3 regions of the Mesorhizobium sp. BR1-1-13 genome follow, and region 2 is predicted to be linked to each of the others. Evidence: predicted binding sites of a transcription regulator. Region 2 holds the regulator's gene; each other region holds the start of a gene.

Region 1 (7,235 bases), on a different contig from region 2:
CGGCGCCTATACGAAGCATCGCCGGAATGTCGTGCACATCCATATATCGGAGAACGATCGCGGCGTGCCGGGGCGCGGCAACATCCCCTGGAAGGAAACATTCTCGGCCATCCGCAAGAGCGGCTACGACGACTGGTTGACGATCGAGGCGTTTGGACGTTCGCTGAAGGATCTTGCGGCGGCGACCAAGGTGTGGCGCGATTTTTCCGAGAGTCCGGAAGCGGTCTATCGGGATGGCTATAAGCATATTCGAAACGGGTGGAGGAAGGCGGCTTAAACCGCTCACTTCGTCATCCACGGGCGGAGCGGGAGCGAAGCGGACGCGGAGACCCGAGGATCCATGCCGTGACCTTTGAGCACGCCGACGGTGGGCAATATGCGGTTATTCTGAATCGCTGAATTCTACGGCGAACGTCACGGCATGGATCCTCGGGTCTGCGCCGCGTCGCTTCGCTCCTTACTCCGCCCGTGGATGACCAAGATGCGATGGGCTGTTGTCAGTCACCCGGTCAGATCGATCACCCGTCCCCAGCCTGCAACCTGTTGTAGTCGTGAATCGTCCGGCTCAGCCTGCGGCGCAGGAAATTGGAAATGTTGTCGAAGATGAAGACCACGACCAGCGTCAGCAGCACCATGTAGAAGACGTTGGCCCAGTTGGAGTTGGTGCGCATCGCTTCCCACAGTTTCAGGCCGATGCCGCCGGCGCCGACGGCGCCGATAATGGTCGCGCCTCTTGTGTTGGATTCCCACTGATAGAGCGTCTGGCTGATGAACACCGGCACCACTTCCGGCAGCACGCCGTAGCGCTGCACCAGAAGGCCGTTGGCGCCCGTCGACACCACACCCTCGCGCGGCTTGTTGTCGATGTTCTCCAGCGCCTCGGAATAGGTTTTGCCGAGGGTGCCGATCTCGGTGAAGAAGATCGCGGCGCTGCCGGCCAGCGGACCGGGGCCGAAGGCGCGTGTGAAGAACAGCGCCCAGATCAGCATGTCGATGGAGCGCATGAAGTCGAAGAAGCGCTTGAGCAATTGGTTTAACAGCCGGTTGGGAGTGATGTTACGGGCGGCGAAGAAGGCGAGCGGGAAGGCGACGATGCCGCCGAGCGCCGTGCCGAGAAAGGCCATGACGATGGTCTGCAACAGCTTTGTCCAGACATCGCCATGCTGCCACTGCGCATTGTTCCAGATGTTGTCGCCGGCGAGCGCCAGATTGGAGGTGCCCGGTTTCAGCTCGGGCCCCGATGTGATCAGCGATATCACTTCGCCGGGCGATTTTCCGAAGAAGGGCGAGTGTGTGTCGAAGACGAAGTTCGCCCAACCGAGAAAGCGCTTGCGGATCCTGACGCGGTCGGGAGCAACGCGGACTTCGCCGGCGAAACCCATGTCGGCGACGACCTCATCCTCATGGACGGTGACCCAGTCGGGAACAGGTCCCGAGACCAGCGGCTTGCCGCTGTCCAGCGCCACCGGCACGCTCTTGCCAGCGGCGACGATCGTCGCTCGTGTCTTGTCGAAGGTGACCGACTTCGCCGTGCCGTCGATCAGGACCGTCACCGAACCGTCGGCGTTGGTCCTGACCCAATCCGGGTCGGGATTGGGGCCGAGTGCCGAAAATCGAGGGTATTTGGCAATTATCTCAGGCTCGTCGAGGCGGAAGATCGGCTGCACGTCGTAGCTGATCCATTGGGTCAGGAAAAGCGGCAGCCGCTCCCAATGCGATTCCCTCATGACCTGCGGCAGATTGAAGAACCACAGCGCATAGAGCAGGTAGAGCAAGGTGCCGCCGAGCAGCAGCAGCGGCCCGAAGCGCTTGCGGAACGGCCGGCGGAACACGTGCGGGAAGCGGTCCTCGATCGACTGAATTTCGGCGGCGGTCATGGATCAGGCGCTCATCACAAAGGCTTGTTCGCCGACCAGCTTGCGGCGTAGCCAGGCGGAGAACTGGTCGACGATGAAGATGGTCGTGAACAGGAGCAGCACCAAGGCTATCGTCTTGGCGCCGAAGCCGCGCGAGATCGATAGCTTCAGCTCCTCGCCGATGCCGCCGCCGCCGACGGCGCCCATGATGGTGGAGATGCGCACGTTGATCTCGATCCTAAGCAGCGTGTAGGACATGAAATTGGGCAGCACCTGCGGCAGGCCGGCAAAGCGCACCCGTTCGAACCAGTTGGCGCCGACTGCCCGCAGGCCTTCCTCGGCGCGCATGTCGATGTTCTCGTTGATCTCGTAGAACAGCTTGCCCAGCGCGCCGATCGAGTGCAGGCCGATTGCGATGATGGCGGCGATCGGGCCGATCGAGACGATGGCCGCGAACAGGCCGGCGATGACGATCTCGGGAAAGGCGCGCAGCAGTTCCATGAAGCGCTTGACGACGAGCCGCAGCAGCGGGTGCGGCGTCAGGTTGCGCGCCGCGATGAAGGAGAACGGCACGGCAAAGACGAAACCGATAAATGTCGAGACCAACGCCACGTTAAGCGTGGTCAGCATCAGCTCGAAATATTCGGGGATGTAGAAACCGCCCCAGACATAGGCGCGGTCGAGCGGGAAGTTGAATTCCTGGGTGCCGGTGTCATGCGGGGAGGCGATGTCGAACAGCGCCCGCCAGACGTCGTTCCAGTCCTTGGGGACGAGCCAGCTCAGGAAATCCAGAATATGCGGCAGCCGGTCGAAGAAGTGCCCGGCATTGGCCTCGTCGGCGAACCACATGGTGCCGCCGAGTGCGACCAACAACAGGCCGACGCCGATGGCGGTGTAGAGCCGGCGCAAGGAGGTCTGGCGACGCCAGGCGTCGGCCATCTGGTGAGTGGCGCCGGAAGGAGCTGTCACGGAAAGGGTCATGATCACACATGCAAGAAGGGCGGCGTTTTCTCGACGCCGCCCTTCTTGATTTTGCCGTTAGCCGCCGATGGCTGCCTTACGGGCTTCGACGATGACGTTATAGAAATCCGCCTTCACCGGAACGTAGCCGGTAAAATCGCCGCCTTCGACGCCTTCGAAGCAGGCCTTGTCCTTCTTGGGCAGATCGGTGAAGAAGGCGGCGAGCTTGGCCGTCATCTCCTCGCCGAGCGCCGTGCGCACGACCAGCGGGCCGTTCGGGATCAGACCCGAGCGCCAGACTTCGACGAAGTCCTGGGGGTCGACAGCGCCCTTGGCGACTTCCTTGTGGAAGGTGCCAGAGGTGTAGCCGTCCTTGAAGTCGCCGATGCCGGAGGAATCGTCCACCGCCACGTCGACCTTGCCGTCACGCACGGCGAGCACGTTGTTCTCGTGGCCGCCATTGAACTGCGTCGAGGCGAAGAAGGTTTCGTTCGAGGCGCCGGTGTCCTTCGGGATCTGCGTCAGGGGGATCAGATAGCCGGAGGTCGAGTCCGGATCGGCGTAGCCGAGCTTCTTGCCCTTGGCCGACTTGATGTCGGTAATTCCCGAGGATTTCAGCGCCAGGCCAATCGAATAATAGCCGGTGGCACCGTCGGTCTGCTGCGTGGTGAGGATCGGGGTCACCGCCTTCGGGTCCTTGAGGACGACGCTGGCATAGCCGGAAGCGCCGAGTTCGGCGAAGTCGAGCGTGCCGCCGAGAAGGCCCTGGATCACACCGTCATAGTCGGCGGCCGGAAACAGCGAGACCTTCTCAAAGCCGAATTCGGCCTTCAGGTGATCGGCCAGGCACTGGTAGTTGCGCAGGCGGTCGGTTTCGTTCTCGCCGCCGAGGATACCGACGCGGAATTCCTTCATATCGGCGGCATGCGCCGCGCCGGTGGCCATTGCGAGCACCGAAACGGCGCCAAAAACCATTTTCCTGAACATCTGATTTCTCTCCTGTAGGTTCCGGCCCCGCGCCGGCGGCGTTGGTGATTTTGACGGGTGCCCTGACGCGGGCTGGCGATCCAGGTCGCTCTCAGTAACCCGGGAATGCGGGTTCGAGCGGTCCGGCGGATGCGGCGATCTTTTGCTTGAAGGCAACGCTGGTGGAGGTGATGGCCTCGGAGATTTCGCCGCCATTGCTGTCGGCGCCATAGACGAGGCGGACGGCCTCGCGGTTAAGCTCCTCCGGCGGCCCGTCGAATACGACCTTGCCCGCGGCCATGCCGATGATGCGGTTGCAATAGGTGCGGGCGGTGTCCAGCGTGTGCAGGTTGGTGACCACGGTGATGCCCTCGCGCAAATTGATGTCCTGCAGCGAATCCATCACCACCTTGGCATTGAGCGGGTCGAGCGAAGCGATCGGCTCGTCGGCCAGGATCACCCGGGGCTGCTGCATCATGGCGCGGGCAATGGCGACACGTTGCTGCTGGCCGCCCGATAAGGTGCCGGCGGGCTGCAGCGCGGTACGGGCGATATCGAGCCGCTCGAGGGCGGCTACCGCCTGCGCACATTCGGCGCGCGAGAACATGCCGAAAAGGTTCGACAGGGTCGGACGATGGTTCAGCCGGCCGAGCAGCACATTGGTCAGCACGTCGAGGCGCGGCACAAGGTTGAATTGCTGGAAGATCATGGCGCAGTCGCGCTGCCAGCGCCGCAACGGCGAGCCGCGCAATTGCGAGACCTCGGCGCCGTCAAAGAAAATCGATCCATGGCTGGGATCGATGAGGCGGTTGATCATACGCAGAAGGGTCGACTTGCCGGCGCCGGAACGGCCGATGACGCCGACCATCTGACCCTGCGGGATCGAGATGCTGACATCGTTGACGGCGGTGTTCTTGCCAAATCGTCGGGTGACGCCGCGGATTTCGAGCGTGGCTGACATGGTGCGTTCCCGTCCAGTCGCGGTTGAAGGTCTTGTTGACCCTCGCTAGCGCAGCGCCATGAACCTGCGGTGTCGGATTGATGTCAGTTTTGTTACCACCCACAGCCGTTTCGTGCGCGATCAGGCCAGGACCATCAGTTGCTCGAAATGCTCCATGTCCCTGAAGCTGCAGAAGGCAGGCGGCTTGAGAAGACGGCCTCCTGTCCGAACCCTAAGGGATGCGAATAGTGAGCAGCCCTGTTCCATTCACCACCGTCATCCGTCGTATTTTTCCAGGAAAGCTTCGGCTTCGAGCTGACGGAAATCGTCGAGGGCGGCGCGCAGCCTTGCATGGTCCCAATCCCACCAGGCAAGCGCCTGGTAGCGCTCGGCGGTGCGGCGGTCGAAGCGCTCGCGGATCGGCTTTGCCGGCACGCCGGCGACGATGGTGTAGGGCGCGACATCTTTCGATACCACCGCTCCGGCGCCGACGGCGGCGCCATCGCCGACGGTGATGCCGGGCAGGATTGTCGAGCCATGGCCGAGCCACGTATCGTGGCCGATTGTGACGCGCCTGGCGCGGCGCTCAGCGAAAAATTCGCTCTCGTGTTCGGCATCGTCCCAATAGTCCGATGCGCGGTAGGTGAAGTGGTGCAGCGTCGGCCGCCAGGTCGGGTGGTTGGTGGCGTTGATGCGCACGTTTGCCGCGATGTTGGAGAACTTGCCGATCGTCGCACACCAGACGGCGCAGTCCTGCATCATGTAGGAATAGTCGCCGAGTTCGCTTTCCGAAACCCGGCTGCGGTCGGCGATCTCGGTCCAGCGGCCGAGCGTCGAATTCTGCACCTCCGCCGTCGGATGAACCAGCGGCGTCTCCGACAATTTCCTGCTCATGCGGCGAGCTTTCCCGGGGCGAAGGCGGTGACGTCGATGATGCGGTCGGCCACCGCTTCGCGCACATCATGGTCGTGGAAGATGCCGAGCAGGGCGACGCCGGCCGTTTTCTTGGCGGCGATGAGTTCGATCACCACATCGCGATTCCTTGCGTCGAGTGAAGCGGTCGGCTCGTCGAGCAGCAGGATCGGATGTTCGGTGATGAAGCCGCGCGCGATGTTGACGCGCTGCTGCTCGCCGCCGGAGAAGGTCGCCGGCGGCAATGCCCAGAGTTTTTCCGGCAGGTTGAGCCGCGCCAGCAAGGCGCGCGCCTTGCTTCTTGCTGCCTCGCGATCCTCGCCGCGCTCCACCAGCGGCTCGGCGACGACGTCGAGCGCCGATACGCGCGGCACGGTGCGCAGGAACTGGCTGACATAACCAATCGTGTGGCGACGTATGGCAAGCACGGTGCGCGGACTCGCGCTGGCAAGGTCGATAAGTCCGCCTTCGTGCGTGACGATGATCTGGCCCTCATCGACAGCGTAATTGCCATAGAGCATCTTCAGGATCGAACTCTTGCCGGCGCCGGACGGACCGCCGAGCACGGCGCATTCGCCGGCGCGGATCGAAAAGGAGACACCGGCGACGACAGGCAGTTTGATGCCGTCGCGCAGATGCATGGTGAAGCTCTTGGCGACATCGGAGACAACGAGAGGCGTCGGCATCAGAAGGGACTCCAATCGTCATTCGTTTGCGGGCAGGACAGAGGGGGGTGACTTGGCGCCATCGTCAGACCTGTAAAATCGAAGAAACAAGCAATTGCGTGTACGGCGCGCGCGGGTCATCGAGCACGCGGTCGGTGAGGCCGCTTTCGACGACGCGGCCGTCCTTCATCACCATCATGCGCTGCGACAAAAGCCGCGCCACCGCGAGGTCGTGGGTGACGACGATGGCGGCGAGGCCGAGATCGGTGACGAGGCCGCGCAGCAGGTCGAGCAGGCGCGCCTGCACCGAGACGTCAAGGCCGCCTGTCGGCTCATCCATGAACACCAGCCGCGGGCCGGTGACGAGGTTGCGGGCAATCTGCAGGCGCTGGCGCATGCCGCCTGAAAAGGCGCGCGGCTCGTCATCGATACGATCTTCCTCGATCTCGACGCGTGACAGCCAGTCGACGGCGGTGGCGCGGATCTTGCCGTAGTGGCGGTCGCCCACCGCCATCAAGCGTTCGCCGACATTGGCGCCCGCCGACACCGTCATGCGCAAGCCGTCGGCCGGATTCTGGTGGACAAAGCCCCAGTCGGTGCGCATCAGGAAGCGGCGCTCGGCCTCGCTCATGCGGTAGAGCTCGCGGAACTGGCCGCCGCGCATGCGGTAGCTGGCGGTGCCGGAGGAGGGCAGCAGCCGCGTCGACAGGCAGTTGAGCAATGTCGTCTTGCCGGAGCCGGACTCACCCACGACAGCCAGGACTTCGCCTGGCCACAGGTCGAAGGTGACGTTGTCGCAGCCGACGCGCGAGCCGTAGAATTTCGAGAGCGCGGAGACGCGCAGCAAGGGTTCGTCGGTCATTGCGCCGGCTCCATGGTTTCTGGGGCGAGATGGCCGCGATGGCCTTCTTCGCGGCGCTTCTCGCAATGGTCGGT
Region 2 (7,235 bases):
GCTCTCGGTGTTCACCGAAATGACGCCACCGCCAGGCGATGGCGGCGGCCTGCTCAACGCCATCTACGGCAGTATCATGATGACCGTCATCGCCGTCATCGTCGGCACGCCGATCGGTGTCCTCGCTGGGACCTACATGGCCGAATATGGCCGCTTCTCGCGCCTCACCACCATCGTGCGCTTTATCAACGACATCCTGCTGTCGGCACCCTCGATCATCGTCGGCCTGTTCGTCTACGAACTCCTGGTGCGGCCGATGGGGCATTTCTCGGCGATCGCCGGCGCCGTCGCGCTGGCCATCCTGGTCATCCCGGTCGTCGTGCGCACCACCGAGGACATGCTCAACCTCGTGCCGAACGCCCTGCGCGAGGCCGGCGCCGCGATCGGCGCGCCGCGCTGGGTGGTCATCCGCTCGGTCGCCTACCGTGCGGCGCTGTCGGGCATCGTCACCGGCATATTGCTGGCCATCGCCCGCATTTCCGGCGAGACGGCGCCGCTGCTCTTCACCGCGCTCAACAATCAGTTCTGGTCGAGCAATCTCAACGCGCCGATGGCCAGCCTGCCCGTCACCATCTTCCAGTTCGCTCTCAGCCCCTATGAGGAATGGCAGCAGCTGGCGTGGACCGGCGCACTCATAATCACCCTTACGGTTCTCGGGCTGAGCATCTTCGCCCGCAGCCTTACCGGACGCAGAGAGGACAGATGAAACCGATGTTGTCCACCGAGTTGAACACGCCCGAAGTCGCGGTCGAGAAAGCCAAGATCGAGGTCAAGAACCTCAATTTCTACTACGGCCAGTCGAAGGCGCTGAAGGATATCAGCCTGTCGCTGCCTGAGCGCAGCGTCACCGCCTTCATCGGGCCTTCGGGCTGCGGGAAGTCGACGCTGCTGCGCGTCTTCAACCGCATCTACGAGCTCTACCCGAAGCAGAGCGCCGAGGGCCAGGTGCTGCTCGACGGCCAGAACATCCTCGACCGGTCGCAGGACCTCAACCTGCTCAGGACCAAGATCGGCATGGTGTTCCAGAAGCCGACGCCGTTCCCGATGTCGATTTACGAGAACATCGCGTTCGGCGTCAGGCTCTATGAGAAGCTCAGCAAGGCCGAGATGGACGGCCGTGTCGAGCAGGCGCTGAAGCGCGCGGCACTGTGGAGCGAGGTCAAGGACAAGCTCAACGCCAGTGGCCTCAGCCTTTCGGGCGGCCAGCAGCAGCGCCTCTGCATCGCCCGCACGGTGGCCGTGAAGCCAGAGGTCATCCTGCTCGACGAGCCTGCCTCGGCACTCGATCCGCTGTCGACCGCCAAGATCGAGGAACTGATCGACGAGCTGCAGGCCGATTATACGATCGTAATCGTCACCCATAACATGCAGCAGGCGGCGCGCGTATCGAAGCAGACCGCCTTCATGTATCTGGGCGAGCTGGTCGAGTTCGACCGCACGGAGAAGATCTTCACGTCGCCCCGCGAGAAGCGCACGCAGGACTATATCACCGGCCGCTTCGGCTGATCCCACGCACACGAGGACCAAGATCATGGCCGAACATACAGTCGCAGCCTTTGACGAAGATCTCGGACAGATCAGCAGGCTGATCCGCGACATGGGCGATCTCGCCTCATCGATGGTCGGCGGCGCCACCAAGGCGCTCCTGAATTCCGACAACGCGCTCGCCCAGCGCGTCGTCTCCGACGACGCGATCATGGATGCGCGCCAGCGCGAACTCGACGACCGCGCCATCACCCTGATCGCCAAGCGGCAGCCCATGGCGGACGATCTGCGCCATGTCGTCGGCTCGATCCGCATGGCGGGCGATCTCGAACGCATCGGCGATCTCGCCAAGAACATCGCCAAGCGCGTCGGCACCGTCGGCCTGGCCGCCACGCCGCGCGACCTGTCGCACTCCATCGATGTCATGGCGCAGCTGGTGCTGATCCAGGTGCAAGGGGTGATCGAGGAGTATGCGGCGCGCGATTCCGCGGCACTTGCCAAGCTGCGCGCCGACGATGAACGCATCGACGTCAAATACACATCGGTGTTTCGCGAGCTGCTGACCTACATGATGGAGGATCCGCGCAACATCACCGCCTGCACGCATCTTTTGTTCTGCGCCAAGAATCTCGAGCGCATCGGTGATCACGTGACCAACATTGCCGAAAATGCCTATTATGTGCTGACCGGCACGCAATTGCCCGCCAATCGCCCGAAGCAGGACGAGACGGCGATGTCGGCGCCAGCGGCGTGACGGCAGGGGTGACCAGTCGATGATCGCGCCACGCATCATGGTGGTGGAGGACGAGGAGCCGCTGGGTGTGCTGCTCCGCTACAATCTGGAATCGGAGGGTTATCAGGTCGAGGTGGTGACGCGCGGCGACGAAGCCGAGATCCGCTTGCAGGAGAATGTCCCTGACCTTCTTGTGCTCGACTGGATGGTGCCGGCGGTTTCCGGCATCGAACTCTGCCGCCGTCTCCGGATGCGGCCCGAGACCGAGCGGCTGCCGATCATCATGCTGACGGCGCGCGGCGAGGAAAGCGACCGGGTGCGCGGTCTCTCCACCGGCGCCGACGACTATCTAGTCAAGCCGTTCTCAACCCCGGAATTCATGGCACGCGTCAAGGCGCTGCTGCGCCGCGCCAAGCCCGAAGTTCTGTCCAGCGTGCTCAAGGTCGGCGACATCGTGCTCGACCGTGAATCGCACCGGGTCTACCGCAAGAAGAGCGAGATCCGGCTCGGGCCGACCGAGTTCCGCCTGCTCGAATTCATGATGCGCCACCCGGGCCGCGTGTTCTCGCGCAGTCAGCTGCTCGACAATGTCTGGGGCGAAACGATCTATATCGACGAGCGCACGGTGGACGTGCATGTCGGCCGGCTGCGCAAGGCGGTCAACAATGGCCGCATGCCTGACGTGATCCGCACCATTCGGGGCGCGGGGTATGCGATCCGCGAAGACTAGGGATATGTCACGCAACGTTCTCGCCTATGCCTGATTTCGCTTGTGCCCCCGGCGCGAAAATTTCCTGGTCGACGAAGGTCAGCGCGCGCATGGCGCAACCCTCGCGGATCAGCGGCAGTTCGTTCGGCTCGGTGTCGAAGGAAATCGATTTCGAGTGCTGGCCGCCGGCGGTCTGGGCGATCGCCTCGCGCAATGCCGGCTCGATCAGGTCGAAGGCGGCCGCGCTGACGCCGACCATGGCGACCGGCGCCGGATCGATCAGGGCGAACAGGCTGCCAAGGCCATAGCCCAGCGCCTCGCCGGCCTTGCGGTAGGCTTCGCGCTCCGGCCCGTCCTTTTCGCGCGCCGAGGCCGCCAGGGTGCGCATGTCGGCGTCGCTGACGTCGACGGGCTCGGTGTCCTCGCCAAGCTGCCTAGCGTTGCGCCAGATGGCATAGTTCCCGGCATAGGCCTCGACACAGCCGCGCCGCCCGCAGCGGCAGAGCGCCCCGCCGGGGCGATGGATCATGTGGCCGAACTCGCCTCCGGATGAATGGGTGCCGGTGAACAGTTCACCCTTCAACACCAGGCCCATGCCGATGCCGTGCGACAAAAGGATGGCGATGAAGTCGTCGCGGTAGCGCTGGGGATCGCGCCAGCGCAGCGCCACCGCCATCATGTTGCAATCGTTCTCCATGGTGGCGGGAATGCCGAACTCGGTCTCCAGTATGTCGGCGAAGGCGATGTCGGTCTGCGGCGTGATCGGCGACCACAGCATGGTGCGCGCATCCGTGTCGGTGATGCCCTGGATCGCCAGCGCGATACGGGCGATGCTGCCGACGTCGAGGTCGGGATCTTCGAACCGCCGCCTGACGATGGCCACGCATTCATCGATCAGCGCCTCGCGCGACAGGGTCAGCGTGTCCAGCCGGCGCTGCTCTTCAGATATCACCTGCCCGGCATAGTCGATGACTGCGACGGAGAGGAAATTCAGCGACAGCACCACGGTCATCACCGCCGCGGCTTCAGGGTTGAGGCTGAGGCCGACCTGCGGCCGGCCGCGTTTCAGCGCACCGGCCTCGCTCGGCTTGCTCTGCGCCAGGATGCCTTCGCCAATCAGGTCGGAGGAGATCGCCGATATGGTGGAATGGCTGAGCCCGGTGGTCGCGGCAATCTCGGTGCGCGATGGCTGCCCGGCACGGCGCACGGCCGCGATCACCATCGCCCGGTTGCGTCGGCGCAGATCGTCGTGGCGGATTCCGACCGACATGTTCCTCGCATCCTCCCGGTCGCCGCGTTCTCTCCCCAGGCCCCGACGACCGTCAGATACTGGCAGAACCGGCCTTGGCTGTCATTATTTATTCCGGAGCTCGAAAAAAATTCCCGAGGGCATCAAAATACATCAGAATCGGCGTTGACAGCGTTCCGACGATGGATCAGTGTTTTTTCGAGGCTCGAAAAAATAGAGCCTTTGTGCCGGCCTAAGGGCCTGTTTGGTCGCGCCATACGCGGCGCAGGGAGGATTAAGATGAAGAGATTCACAGCCGCCATCCTGGCGGGTGTCGCCATGTCGCTGACGCTCGCGTCGGTCGCGCAGGCGAAGGACAAGGTCATCGGCGTTTCCTGGTCGAACTTCCAGGAAGAGCGCTGGAAGACCGACGAGGCCGCCATGAAGAAGGCGATCGAAGCCGCCGGCGACAAGTATATTTCCGCCGACGCCCAGTCCAATCCCGGCAAGCAGCTCACCGACGTCGAGAGCCTGATCTCGCAGGGCGCCAATTCGCTGATCATCCTGGCGCAGGACGCCTCCGCCATCGGCCCCGCGGTGCAGAAAGCGCTCGACGAAGGCATTCCGGTCGTTGGCTATGACCGCCTAATCGAGAATAAGGACGTCTTCTATCTGACCTTCGACAACAAGGAAGTCGGCCGCATGCAGGCCCGCGAAGTGTTCAAGGTGAAGCCGGAAGGCAACTACGTCTTCATTAAGGGCTCGGGTGCCGATCCGAATGCCGATTTCCTGTTCTCCGGCTCGATGGAAGTGCTCAAGGATGCCATCGACAGCGGCAAGATCAAGAATGTCGGCGAAGCCTATACGGATGGCTGGCTGCCGGCCAACGCGCAGAAGAACATGGAACAGTTCCTGACCGCCAACGACAACAAGGTCGACGCGGTGGTCGCGGCCAATGACGGCACTGCCGGCGGGGTCGTCGCGGCGTTGACGGCTCAAGGCCTGGCCGGCACCGTTCCGGTGTCGGGCCAGGACGGCGACCACGCGGCGCTGAACCGCATCGCCCTCGGCACGCAGACCGTGTCGGTTTGGAAGGACGCGCGTGAACTCGGCAAGAATGCCGCCGAGATCGCCTCGCAGCTGGCCGACGGCAAGAAGATGACCGATATCGCCGGCGTCAAGGACTTCACCACGCCTGGCGGGAACACCGTCAAATCGCTGTTCCTGACCCCGGTTGCGATCACCAAGGACAATCTCAACGTCGTCATCGACGCCGGCTGGATCAAGAAAGACGAGGTCTGTGCTGGCGTCGCGGCGGGCAGCGTCGCGGCCTGCAACTGATCTTCCATTTCAAGCGATGAACGCCGCGGCTACCAGGCCGCGGCGTTTTTTCAAGAAGATTTGTTTTTCCGCCCCGGGCGGGTAACTTCTAGGCTGGCTTCCGGCATCCGCGTCAGACGGGCAGGCCGGTGGGAGAAAATCATGACCGACACGACGTCCAACCCGCAGGCCGACACCGCGCGTGCGTCGGAACTCGGCGCCGTCGCCCGGTTCCTGAAGGCGACCGAGATCGACACGCGCATGCTCGGCATGATCGGCGCGCTGCTGCTGATCTGGATCGGGTTGCATGTCCTGTCCAGCCTGCGTCTCGGCGTCAATCCGCTCGATTTCGACAGCCGTACCTTCCTCACGCCGCGCAATCTGTGGAACCTGTCGGTGCAGACCTCGGCCGTCGCCATCATGGCCTCAGGCATGGTGCTGGTCATCGTCATGCGCAATATCGACCTGTCCGTCGGTTCCGCCGAAGGGTTGATCGGCATGGTCATGGGCTTCGCCCAGGTGCACTTCCTGGTGCGGATGGTCGGACTCGAGCTCGGCAACCCTTGGATCTGGGTCCTGGCGCTGGTCATCGGCCTGGTGCTCGGCCTGTTGATCGGCGCATTCCAGGGCTTCGTCATCGCCTATCTCGAAGTGCCGGCCTTCATCGTCACGCTGGGCGGACTTCTGGTCTGGCGCGGTGCGGCATGGTGGGTCACCAGCGGCCAGACGGTGGCGCCGCTCAACACGACGTTCCAGCTGATGGGCGGCGGCCCGGCCGGATCGATCGGCGCGACCTGGAGCTGGGTGGTCGGTATCGCCGCCTGCCTTGCGGTGGTGCTTGCGCTGTTCAACGGGCGGGTGCAGCGCAAGCGCTTCCGTTTCCCGCTGCGTCCGATCTGGGCCGAGACGCTGATCGGCGTGGTGACCTGCGCCGTCATCATGGGCGCGGTTTGGCTGGCCAATTCCTATCCGTGGCCAGTCGGCATCGTGAACAGATATGCAGCCGCCAACAACATCACCGTGCCCGAGGGCGGTCTGTTCATCGCCCACGGCATCGCCATACCGGTGCTGATGGCCATCGCCGTCGGGCTGGTCATGACCTTCATCACCAAACGCACCCGTTTCGGCCGCTATGTCTTTGCCATCGGCGGCAATCCGGAAGCAGCCAACCTCGCCGGCATCAATACGCGCTGGATCACGATGAAAGTGTTCATGATCATGGGGGTGCTGGCCACGATCGCCGCCGCGATCTCGTCAGCCCGGCAGAACTCGGCCACCAACGTGCTCGGAACGCTCGATGAATTGCTGGTGATCGCAGCGGCTGTCATCGGCGGCACGTCGCTCGCCGGCGGTTCGGGAACCATCATCGGCGCCATGCTGGGCGCGCTTTTGATGCAGTCGCTGCAATCCGGCATGGTGCTGCTCGGCGTCGACTCGCCGCTGCAGAGCATTGTCGTCGGCGCCGTGCTGGTGATCGCGGTGTGGCTCGACACCGTCTATCGCAAACGCGTTTGAGGGAGGAGGACAATCATGGCTGACAGGATCGCTCCCGCCGGCAACCCGCTGGTCGACATGCGCAACATCTCAATCGCGTTCGGCGGCATTCGCGCCGTCGACGATGCCTCGATCGATCTTTTCCCCGGCGAGGTCGTGGCCCTGCTCGGCCACAACGGCGCCGGCAAATCGACGCTGATCAAGATTCTGTCGGGCGCCTACAAGCGCGACGCGGGCCAAATCTTCGTCAACGGCGAAGAGGCCTC
Region 3 (7,235 bases), on a different contig from region 2:
TGCGCGCTCATTCCGCGGCCTCTCTCTTGTCTTCAACCTTGCCGCCGTTTTCGCGGGCATCGTACTCGGCGCGCATCCGGCGCACGAGGTCGAGTTCGGCCTGGAAGTCGACATAATGCGGCAGCTTCAAATGTTCGACGAAGCCGGTCGCCTGGACGTTGTCGGAGTGCGAGATGACGAATTCCTCGTCCTGGGCGGCGGCGACAATGTCCTCGCCCAGTTCGCTCGCACGAAGAGCGCGGTCGCAGAGTGCCATGGCCATCGCCTTGCGCTCGCTCTGGCCGAAGACCAGGCCATAGCCGCGGGTGAATTGCGGCGGCGCCTTGGCCGAGCCCTTGAACTGATTGACCATCTGGCATTCGGTGACGCGCACCGTGCCGAGCGGCGCCGCGAAAGGCAGTTCGGGCACGTCGAGTTCCAGGTCGACCTCGCCGATGCGGATCTCGCCGACAAAGGGATGGTTGCGGGCATAACCGCGCTGCGTGGAATAGCCGAGCGCCAGCAGAAACCCCTCGTCGCCGCGCGACAGCGCCTGCAGGCGGATGTCGCGGGCCATCGGGAACTCCAGCGGCTCGCGGGTGATGTCGCCGGGTGCATGGTCCTGCGGCATGTTTCCGTCCGGCTCGATCAGCCCTTCGCGAGCGAGGATCGCCGAGACGCGCGGCATTGCCTGCGCTTCCGTCTCGCGCTGCAAGGGCGCGGGGACATCGTCGCCGGCGGCAAGCTCGGGATCGAGCAGCCGGTGCGTGTAGTCGAAGGTGGGCCCAAGCAACTGGCCGCCGGGCAGGTCCTTGTAGGTCGCCGAAACGCGACGTTCGACCAGCATGGTGGCGGTGTCGATGGCATTTGTATAGCCAAAGCGCGGCAGCGTGGTGCGGTAGGCCCGCACTAGGAAGATCGCCTCGATCATGTCGCCACGCGCCTGCACCATGGCGAGTGCGGCGAGTTCGCGGTCGTAGAGCGAGCCTTCGCTCATCACCCGGTCGACGCCGAGCGCCAGCTGTTCGACGATCTGGTCGAGACGCAGCGCCGGCACCGAGCGATCACCGCGCCGACGGTCGGCGAGCAGGCTGTGAGCGTTGGCGATTGCCGCTTCGCCGCCTTTTACCGCGACATACATGGTCAAGCCTCCATCGTCTTGATGCGGGTGGTGCGCGGCAGGCAGGCGAGGCTGTCATGTGCCGCCAGGATGATGTCGACGCCGCGCGGAAAGCGCCTGATATTCTGCTTCCACTGCTCGATGAAATGACGCGGCATCAGTGCCGGCGCGATCGCTGCCGTCTTCTCGATGCCGGGACCTTCGAGCAGCAGCGGCGTGCCTGACGTGAGATCGCCGACCTGCAGGATCAATGTGGTCGAGCGGTCGGGATAGTCCTGCGTGCCTTGCGAGAAACCGTCGAGCGCCATCATCTCGGCCGGCGAGGCGATCAAAGCGAAATGCGCGTCGGCCGGGGTGTTGGCCAGGGGCGCACCGCTGTGAAAGCCGAGCCAGGACATGACCGCCGCCGAGGCGTGCAGGGCCGGATCGAGCCAGAGCGGCGTGTCATTGTCGCACAGTGCCAGCGCAACCGCGCCCGATGTCGCCGAAAGCGGCGCGGGCGGGCGGGCCAGGACCGGCAGGGGCTGCACGGTGCCCGGCCGCGCCATTGCGTCCATGACGGTGCGAAACACCGTCTGGGCGTTGAACACCGGATCGGCGAACCCACCCTCGATCGATTGCGCTGCGATATCCATCAGTCTTCTCCGCGAACCATGGTGAAGAAATCCACCTTCGTCGCCGCCGTTTCGGCGCGGCGCTTTTCTCGTACCGTGGTCAGGGCCGCCCGCAGCGGCGCGAGAAGGCCCGTTTCGACGGCCTGCCGGTGAGCGGGGTCCTGCCACAGCGCGTCGGCGATGGCCGCCAGCTTCGCCTTCTGCTTGTCGCGTCCGAGCGCATAGCAATGGCCGACCTGTCCGGACGGCAGGCGCACGGTGGCGCGGGTCACGGTGGCTTCGCCGACATTGAAGGGCGCGCCGCCGCCGCCGATGCGGCCGCGCATGGTGACCAGGCCGGTCTCGGGCCCGCGCAGCAGTTCGGCCTTGCTAGGCAGGCCCGATTCATTCCAGAGGCGAACGATGTCGTCGCCGCTGGACTGCGCCAGGGTTGCCATGGCCGCCTTGCGTTCGGCCTGGTCGCGGGCTTCTTGTCCTCGCATGAGCAACATCCTTGTCTTGCTTCCAATTTGTCTATTGATATAGACAACTATACGAATTATACCCATTACCTAACGCGAGTCCATGACGGGTGCGTGACAGGGGCCGGCCAAGGGCGAAACCGTGAACGGACAACACGTGGCTGACGGTATCGAGCGGCGCAGCGGCGTCTCATTGTGGCGCCAGATCGCCGACCGAATCCTGCAATCGATCGCCGCCGGCGATTTCGCCGAGAACGCCGCGCTGCCGCCGGAGGTGGCGCTGGCCGAGCGCTATGGCGTCAACCGCCACACGGTGCGCAGCGCCATCGCGGCGCTCGTGCAGGACGGGGTACTGCGGGCCGAGCAGGGGCGCGGCACTTTCGTGCTGTCCCGCAGGCGGCTGTCCTATCCGATCGGTGCGCGCACGCGATTTTCGACCGGCTTGCAGGGCCAGGCGTCAGAGCGGCATATCGTGCTGCTGGCCTCATCGGTCGAGCCGGCCAGCCGGCGCGTCGCCGAAGCCCTGGGGGTTGCCAGGGGATCGGATGTCATTCGCCTGGAGACGCGTGGCGAGGCCGACGGGCAGCCGGTGTCGCGTGCTTCCGGCTGGTTCGATGCCAGGCGCTTCGCCGGCATCGACACCGCCATGGCCGAGACCGGGTCGATCACCGCATCGCTCAAGCGTTTCGGCATAGACGATTATCTCAGGCAATCGACGGTGCTGTCGGCGCGTCACGCCGATGCTTCCGACCTTGCCGACCTAGATCTGCAGCCGGGCGGCATCGTGCTGGTCACGGTGGCCGTCAACATCACGCCGGACGGCCGGCCGATCCAATTCGCAGAGGCGCGCTTCCCGGCGGAGCGGGTGGAGCTGAAACTGTCGGCATTGTGAGTCGCGGAACGGGTGTCTATCCGATCTCTATCACGGCCTTGATCAGGCCGGATTTCTCATGCGCCCAGCGGGCGAGGTCACGTGGCGTGTCGGCAAGCGTGGTGCGGTGGGTGACGAGCTTGGCCAGCGGCACCGCGCCATCGCGGATCGAGGCCGCGACGTGGTCGAAGTCGGCCCGCAAGGCATTGCGGCTGCCGACAAGCGTCATCTCGCGCTTGTGGAATTCGGGGTCGGAAAAGGCGATGTCGTCCTTGACGACGCTGACCAGCACCAATGTCCCGCCATGCGCGACATGAGCGAAGGCCGACTGCACCGAGGCGGTGTTGCCGGTGGCGTCGAAGACGACGTCGAAGCCTTCGCCTGACGTCGCTTCGCTGACCAGATCGGATGCCGCGCCGCGTGACCCGTCGAGGGTCTTGAGGCCGAGTTCATTGGCGGCGAAGCCAAGCCTCTCGCTGCTCATATCGAGCAGCGTCACGTCGAGCCCGGCGATGCGGGCGAAGATGGCGGTGCCGAGCCCGATCGGTCCGGCGCCGATGACGAGCGTCCGTGCGCCGGGATCGGCACGCGAGCGCCGCACCGCATGGGCGCCGATGGCCAGGAATTCGACGGCCGCGGCATCGGCCAACGACAGGCCGTTGGCTGGATAGAGGTTTTGTTCCGGGACAAGGATCTGTTCGCACATGGCGCCGTCGCGATGCACGCCGAGCACTTCGATCCGGACACAGCAATTGGGCTTACCGTGCCGGCAGGCGATGCATTTGCCGCACGCCAGATAGGGATTGATGATGACCGGCTCGCCCGTGGCAAGACCAACGCCTTCGCCCGCCTCGACGATGGTCCCCGACACTTCATGGCCCATGATGCGGGGGTAGGCGAGGAAGGGATGCTTGCCCTCGAAGATGTGGTAGTCGGTACCGCAGATGCCGACATGGCTGACCGCCACCCGCGCCCAGCCGGGAGGCGGCGAGCCAACCGCGGGACGGTCTTCCACGACAAGGTCGCCGGGCGAACGGCAGACAACGGCTTTCATGCTTCAATCCAGTCGGTTTCATGGAATCGCCGGCCGATCTTCCGACCCGGCCGGCGATCGATTTTACTTGCCACCTCGGCGGCGCAGGCCGTCGAAATAGACGATGACGATGATCAACATGCCGGTGATGACGCGCTGCCAGAACGTGTTGACGTTGAGCAGGTTGGCGCCGTTGTTGATGGTGGAGAGGATGAACGAGCCGATTAGCGGCCCGTGCACCGAACCGATGGCGCCGAACAGCGACGTGCCGCCGATCACCGACGAGGCGATGGCTTGCAGCTCGTAGGTGTCGCCCTGCGTCGGATTGCCGATGCCGATGCGGGACGCGAGCAGCACGCCGACGAAGGCCGCGCACAGGCCGGACAGCACATAGGCCATGTAGATCGTGCGCGGCACGTTGACGCCGGAGAGGCGCGCGGCTTCCGCGTTCGAGCCGACGGAGAAGAGATAGCGTCCCCATCGCGTGTGATGCAGGAAGACGTAGGAGGGCAGGGCAACCACGATCACCATCCAGAACAGATAGGGGATCCCCAGCAGCGAGCCGCGCGAAAACGCCTGGAACGTGTCGCTGTTGATCGATATCGAATTGCCATTGGTCATCAGGAGACCGATGCCGCGCAGCGAGGTCATGGTCGCCAGCGTGATGATGAAGGGCGGCAGGCCCATCCTGACGATGCCGAAACCGTGGAACAGGCCAATGGCGACGCCGACCAGCAGCGTCGCCAGTACTGCGATCCAGACCGGCCAGCCGGCATTGATCAGCAGCGCGACGATGACGGTGGCGAAGCCGACGATGGCGCCGACGGAAAGGTCGATGCCGCCGGTGATGATGACGAAGGTCTGGCCGACGGCCAGGATGGCGATCAGAGAACCCTGGCGCAGCAGGTTGGTGATGTTGAGCGCCGAAGCGAAGGACGGCGTGGCGACCGCCAGGATGACCCACATCAGAAGCAGCAGGCCAAGCAGCGTCAGCCCGAACAGGGCATTGTAGTTGCGCTTCGGCTTTTCGGCAGGGATCGCCTCGGTGCTCATGTCTGTCCTCCCGTCTTTTCTTGTTTCTCGGCCAGGGCCTGGCTCAGAATGTCCTCGTGATCGGCGGTGCGGAAACCATGCGTTGCCACCAGCTTGCCGCGCCGGAACACATGCAGCGTGTCGGCCAGTTCGTACACCTCAGGCAGATAGGACGAGATCAGGATGATGCCCGCGCCCTTGGACAACAGCACACTGAACAGCCGGTAGATCTCGGCCTTGGTGCCCACATCGACGCCGACCGTCGGCTCGTCGAAGATGAACAGTTTGGCGCCGTGCGCCAGCCACTTGCCGATGACGATCTTCTGCTGGTTGCCGCCCGACAGGCTGGAGGCCAGCGCGCCGCGCGTCGGCGTCTTGATCCTGAGGTCGGCGATCTGCCGGTCCGCCTCGGCCTTCTCCTGCGCAGACGAGATCAGCAGATTTTTCGATATACGCTTGTAGATCGGCAAATTGAGGTTCAATGCAACCGGCAGGTTGAGGCACAGGCCCTGGTCGCGGCGGCTTTCCGGTGCCAGCGCCATGCCGAGCTTGATGGCGTCGTGCTCGGAGTTGACCTGCACCTCCTTGCCTTCCCAAAGCACCTGGCCGGCCGATTTGCGGTGGCGGCCGTAGAGGGTGGTGACGAATTCGCTGCGCCCGGCTCCGATCAGGCCGTAGAGCCCGACGATCTCGCCCGCGCGCACCGACAGCGAGACGTCCTCGAAACCCTTGCCGGACAGGTTCCGCGCCTCGGCGATGACGGCGCCCGGCGTGAAATGCTCCTTGTGGTAGATTTGCTCGATCGAGCGGTTGATCATCAGCTTGACCAGTTCCGGCTCGTTGGTCTCGGCGATGTTGCGGGTTCCGACCAGCGTGCCGTCACGGAGCACCGAGACGCGGTCGGCGAGCTCGAACACCTCCTCCATGCGATGGCTGATGTAGATGATGGTGACGCCTTCACCCTTCAGGCGGCGGATCAGCGTGAACAGCTGGTCGGCCTCCTTGCGGGTGAGATAGGCGGTCGGTTCGTCGAAAATCAGGAATTTGGTGCCGCGCACGGTGGCGCGGGCGGCGGCGATCAACTGCTGCTGGCCGATGGTCAGATCGCCGAGCACGACATGCGCCGGCAGGTCGAAGCCGAGACCGTCGATGATCTTCTGCGCTTCCCTGACCATGGCTCGCTGCTGGAGGATGCCGAAACGCGAGTTCTCCTCGCCGAGGAACATATTGGCGGCGACGGTCAGGTGACGGCAGAGCACGACTTCCTGGTGCACGGCGTTGATGCCGAGTGCCATGGCTTCGTGCGGCGTCGCCAGGGCAGCCGGCTTGCCTTCCCACACAACCTCTCCGGAGGTGCGCGGAATGACGCCGGTCAGGAGTTTGATCAGGGTCGATTTGCCGGCACCGTTCTCGCCGACGATGGCGTGGATCTCGCCCGCCTTGAAGGCCAGGGTCACCGGCTTCAGCGCATGCGTGCCGGGATAGCGCTTTTCCAGACCCTGCAGCTCGAGGATCGTCCTGCCGGGCTCCAGTACGGGGGCCGGATGCAGTTCCTGCGCGGTCGGCGTCATGGCAATCCTCCCTGTTGTTTCCGGGGCGCAGAGGCCCCGGAAACAGTTGCGCGTGGCCGATGCTCAGTTGAGCTTCGGGTTGAGCAGCGCGTCGATCTTGGGATCCTTCATGTTGGCCTTGGTGACCAGGTTGGCGCCGGTGTCGACATTGGTCTCGACCTTTTCGCCCTTGGAGGCGGCAAGTGCGGTCTTGATGCCGTCATAGCCCATCCGGTAGGGATCCTGGACGACGAGGGCGGAAATGACGCCATCGTTGAGGAACTTGATCAGCTTCTCGTCGCTGTCGAAGCCAACCAGCGCCAGCTTGCCGCCGAGGCTGTTTTCGGCGACAGCCTGCCCGACGCCCTGCGCCATGATCAGGTTGGAAGCGAAGATGCCCTTGAGGTTCGGATTGGCGGTGATCAGGTCGGTGGCGATGTTGAGACCGGTGGTGGCCTGGCCGTCGGCATATTTGTCGGCAACCAGCTTCAGGCCCGGATATTTCGCCTTGAGCTGTTCGATGAAGCCCTGCTTGCGCTGTTCGAGCGAGCCGGCGCCAGGCGTGTTGGTGATCA

What was found. Region 2 encodes PhoB, which activates phosphate uptake and scavenging genes when phosphate is short. Its sites were predicted from a motif close to TGTCATNNANCTGTCAT; they were not measured.
Region 1: a site for PhoB is predicted at 4,813-4,829, ahead of phnC (phosphonate ABC transporter ATP-binding protein). Genes of this name have one in related genera too.
Region 3: a site for PhoB is predicted at 2,278-2,294, ahead of phnF (phosphonate metabolism transcriptional regulator PhnF). Genes of this name have one in related genera too.

The regions. Positions count from the first base shown of each region.
Region 1 is NZ_JAIUIH010000006.1:44,083-51,317, forward strand. It holds gene LB533_RS15630 (sugar phosphate isomerase/epimerase family protein) at 1-277, shown strand, start outside; gene phnE (phosphonate ABC transporter, permease protein PhnE) at 519-1,877, opposite strand; gene phnE (phosphonate ABC transporter, permease protein PhnE) at 1,881-2,837, opposite strand; gene phnD (phosphonate ABC transporter substrate-binding protein) at 2,895-3,803, opposite strand; gene phnC (phosphonate ABC transporter ATP-binding protein) at 3,895-4,743, opposite strand; gene LB533_RS15655 (DapH/DapD/GlmU-related protein) at 4,999-5,616, opposite strand; gene phnL (phosphonate C-P lyase system protein PhnL) at 5,613-6,320, opposite strand; gene phnK (phosphonate C-P lyase system protein PhnK) at 6,385-7,161, opposite strand; gene LB533_RS15670 (alpha-D-ribose 1-methylphosphonate 5-phosphate C-P-lyase PhnJ) at 7,158-7,235, opposite strand, start outside.
Region 2 is NZ_JAIUIH010000001.1:36,714-43,948, reverse strand. It holds gene pstA (phosphate ABC transporter permease PstA) at 1-706, shown strand, start outside; gene pstB (phosphate ABC transporter ATP-binding protein PstB) at 703-1,506, shown strand; gene phoU (phosphate signaling complex protein PhoU) at 1,532-2,239, shown strand; gene phoB (phosphate regulon transcriptional regulator PhoB) at 2,259-2,948, shown strand; gene LB533_RS00210 (ROK family protein) at 2,956-4,197, opposite strand; gene xylF (D-xylose ABC transporter substrate-binding protein) at 4,456-5,496, shown strand; gene LB533_RS00200 (sugar ABC transporter permease) at 5,638-6,990, shown strand; gene LB533_RS00195 (ATP-binding cassette domain-containing protein) at 7,006-7,235, shown strand, end outside.
Region 3 is NZ_JAIUIH010000006.1:52,123-59,357, forward strand. It holds gene LB533_RS15670 (alpha-D-ribose 1-methylphosphonate 5-phosphate C-P-lyase PhnJ) at 1-11, opposite strand, end outside; gene LB533_RS15675 (carbon-phosphorus lyase complex subunit PhnI) at 8-1,120, opposite strand; gene phnH (phosphonate C-P lyase system protein PhnH) at 1,123-1,734, opposite strand; gene phnG (phosphonate C-P lyase system protein PhnG) at 1,734-2,195, opposite strand; gene phnF (phosphonate metabolism transcriptional regulator PhnF) at 2,317-3,066, shown strand; gene LB533_RS15695 (zinc-binding alcohol dehydrogenase family protein) at 3,083-4,099, opposite strand; gene LB533_RS15700 (ABC transporter permease) at 4,163-5,131, opposite strand; gene LB533_RS15705 (sugar ABC transporter ATP-binding protein) at 5,128-6,681, opposite strand; gene LB533_RS15710 (ABC transporter substrate-binding protein) at 6,745-7,235, opposite strand, start outside.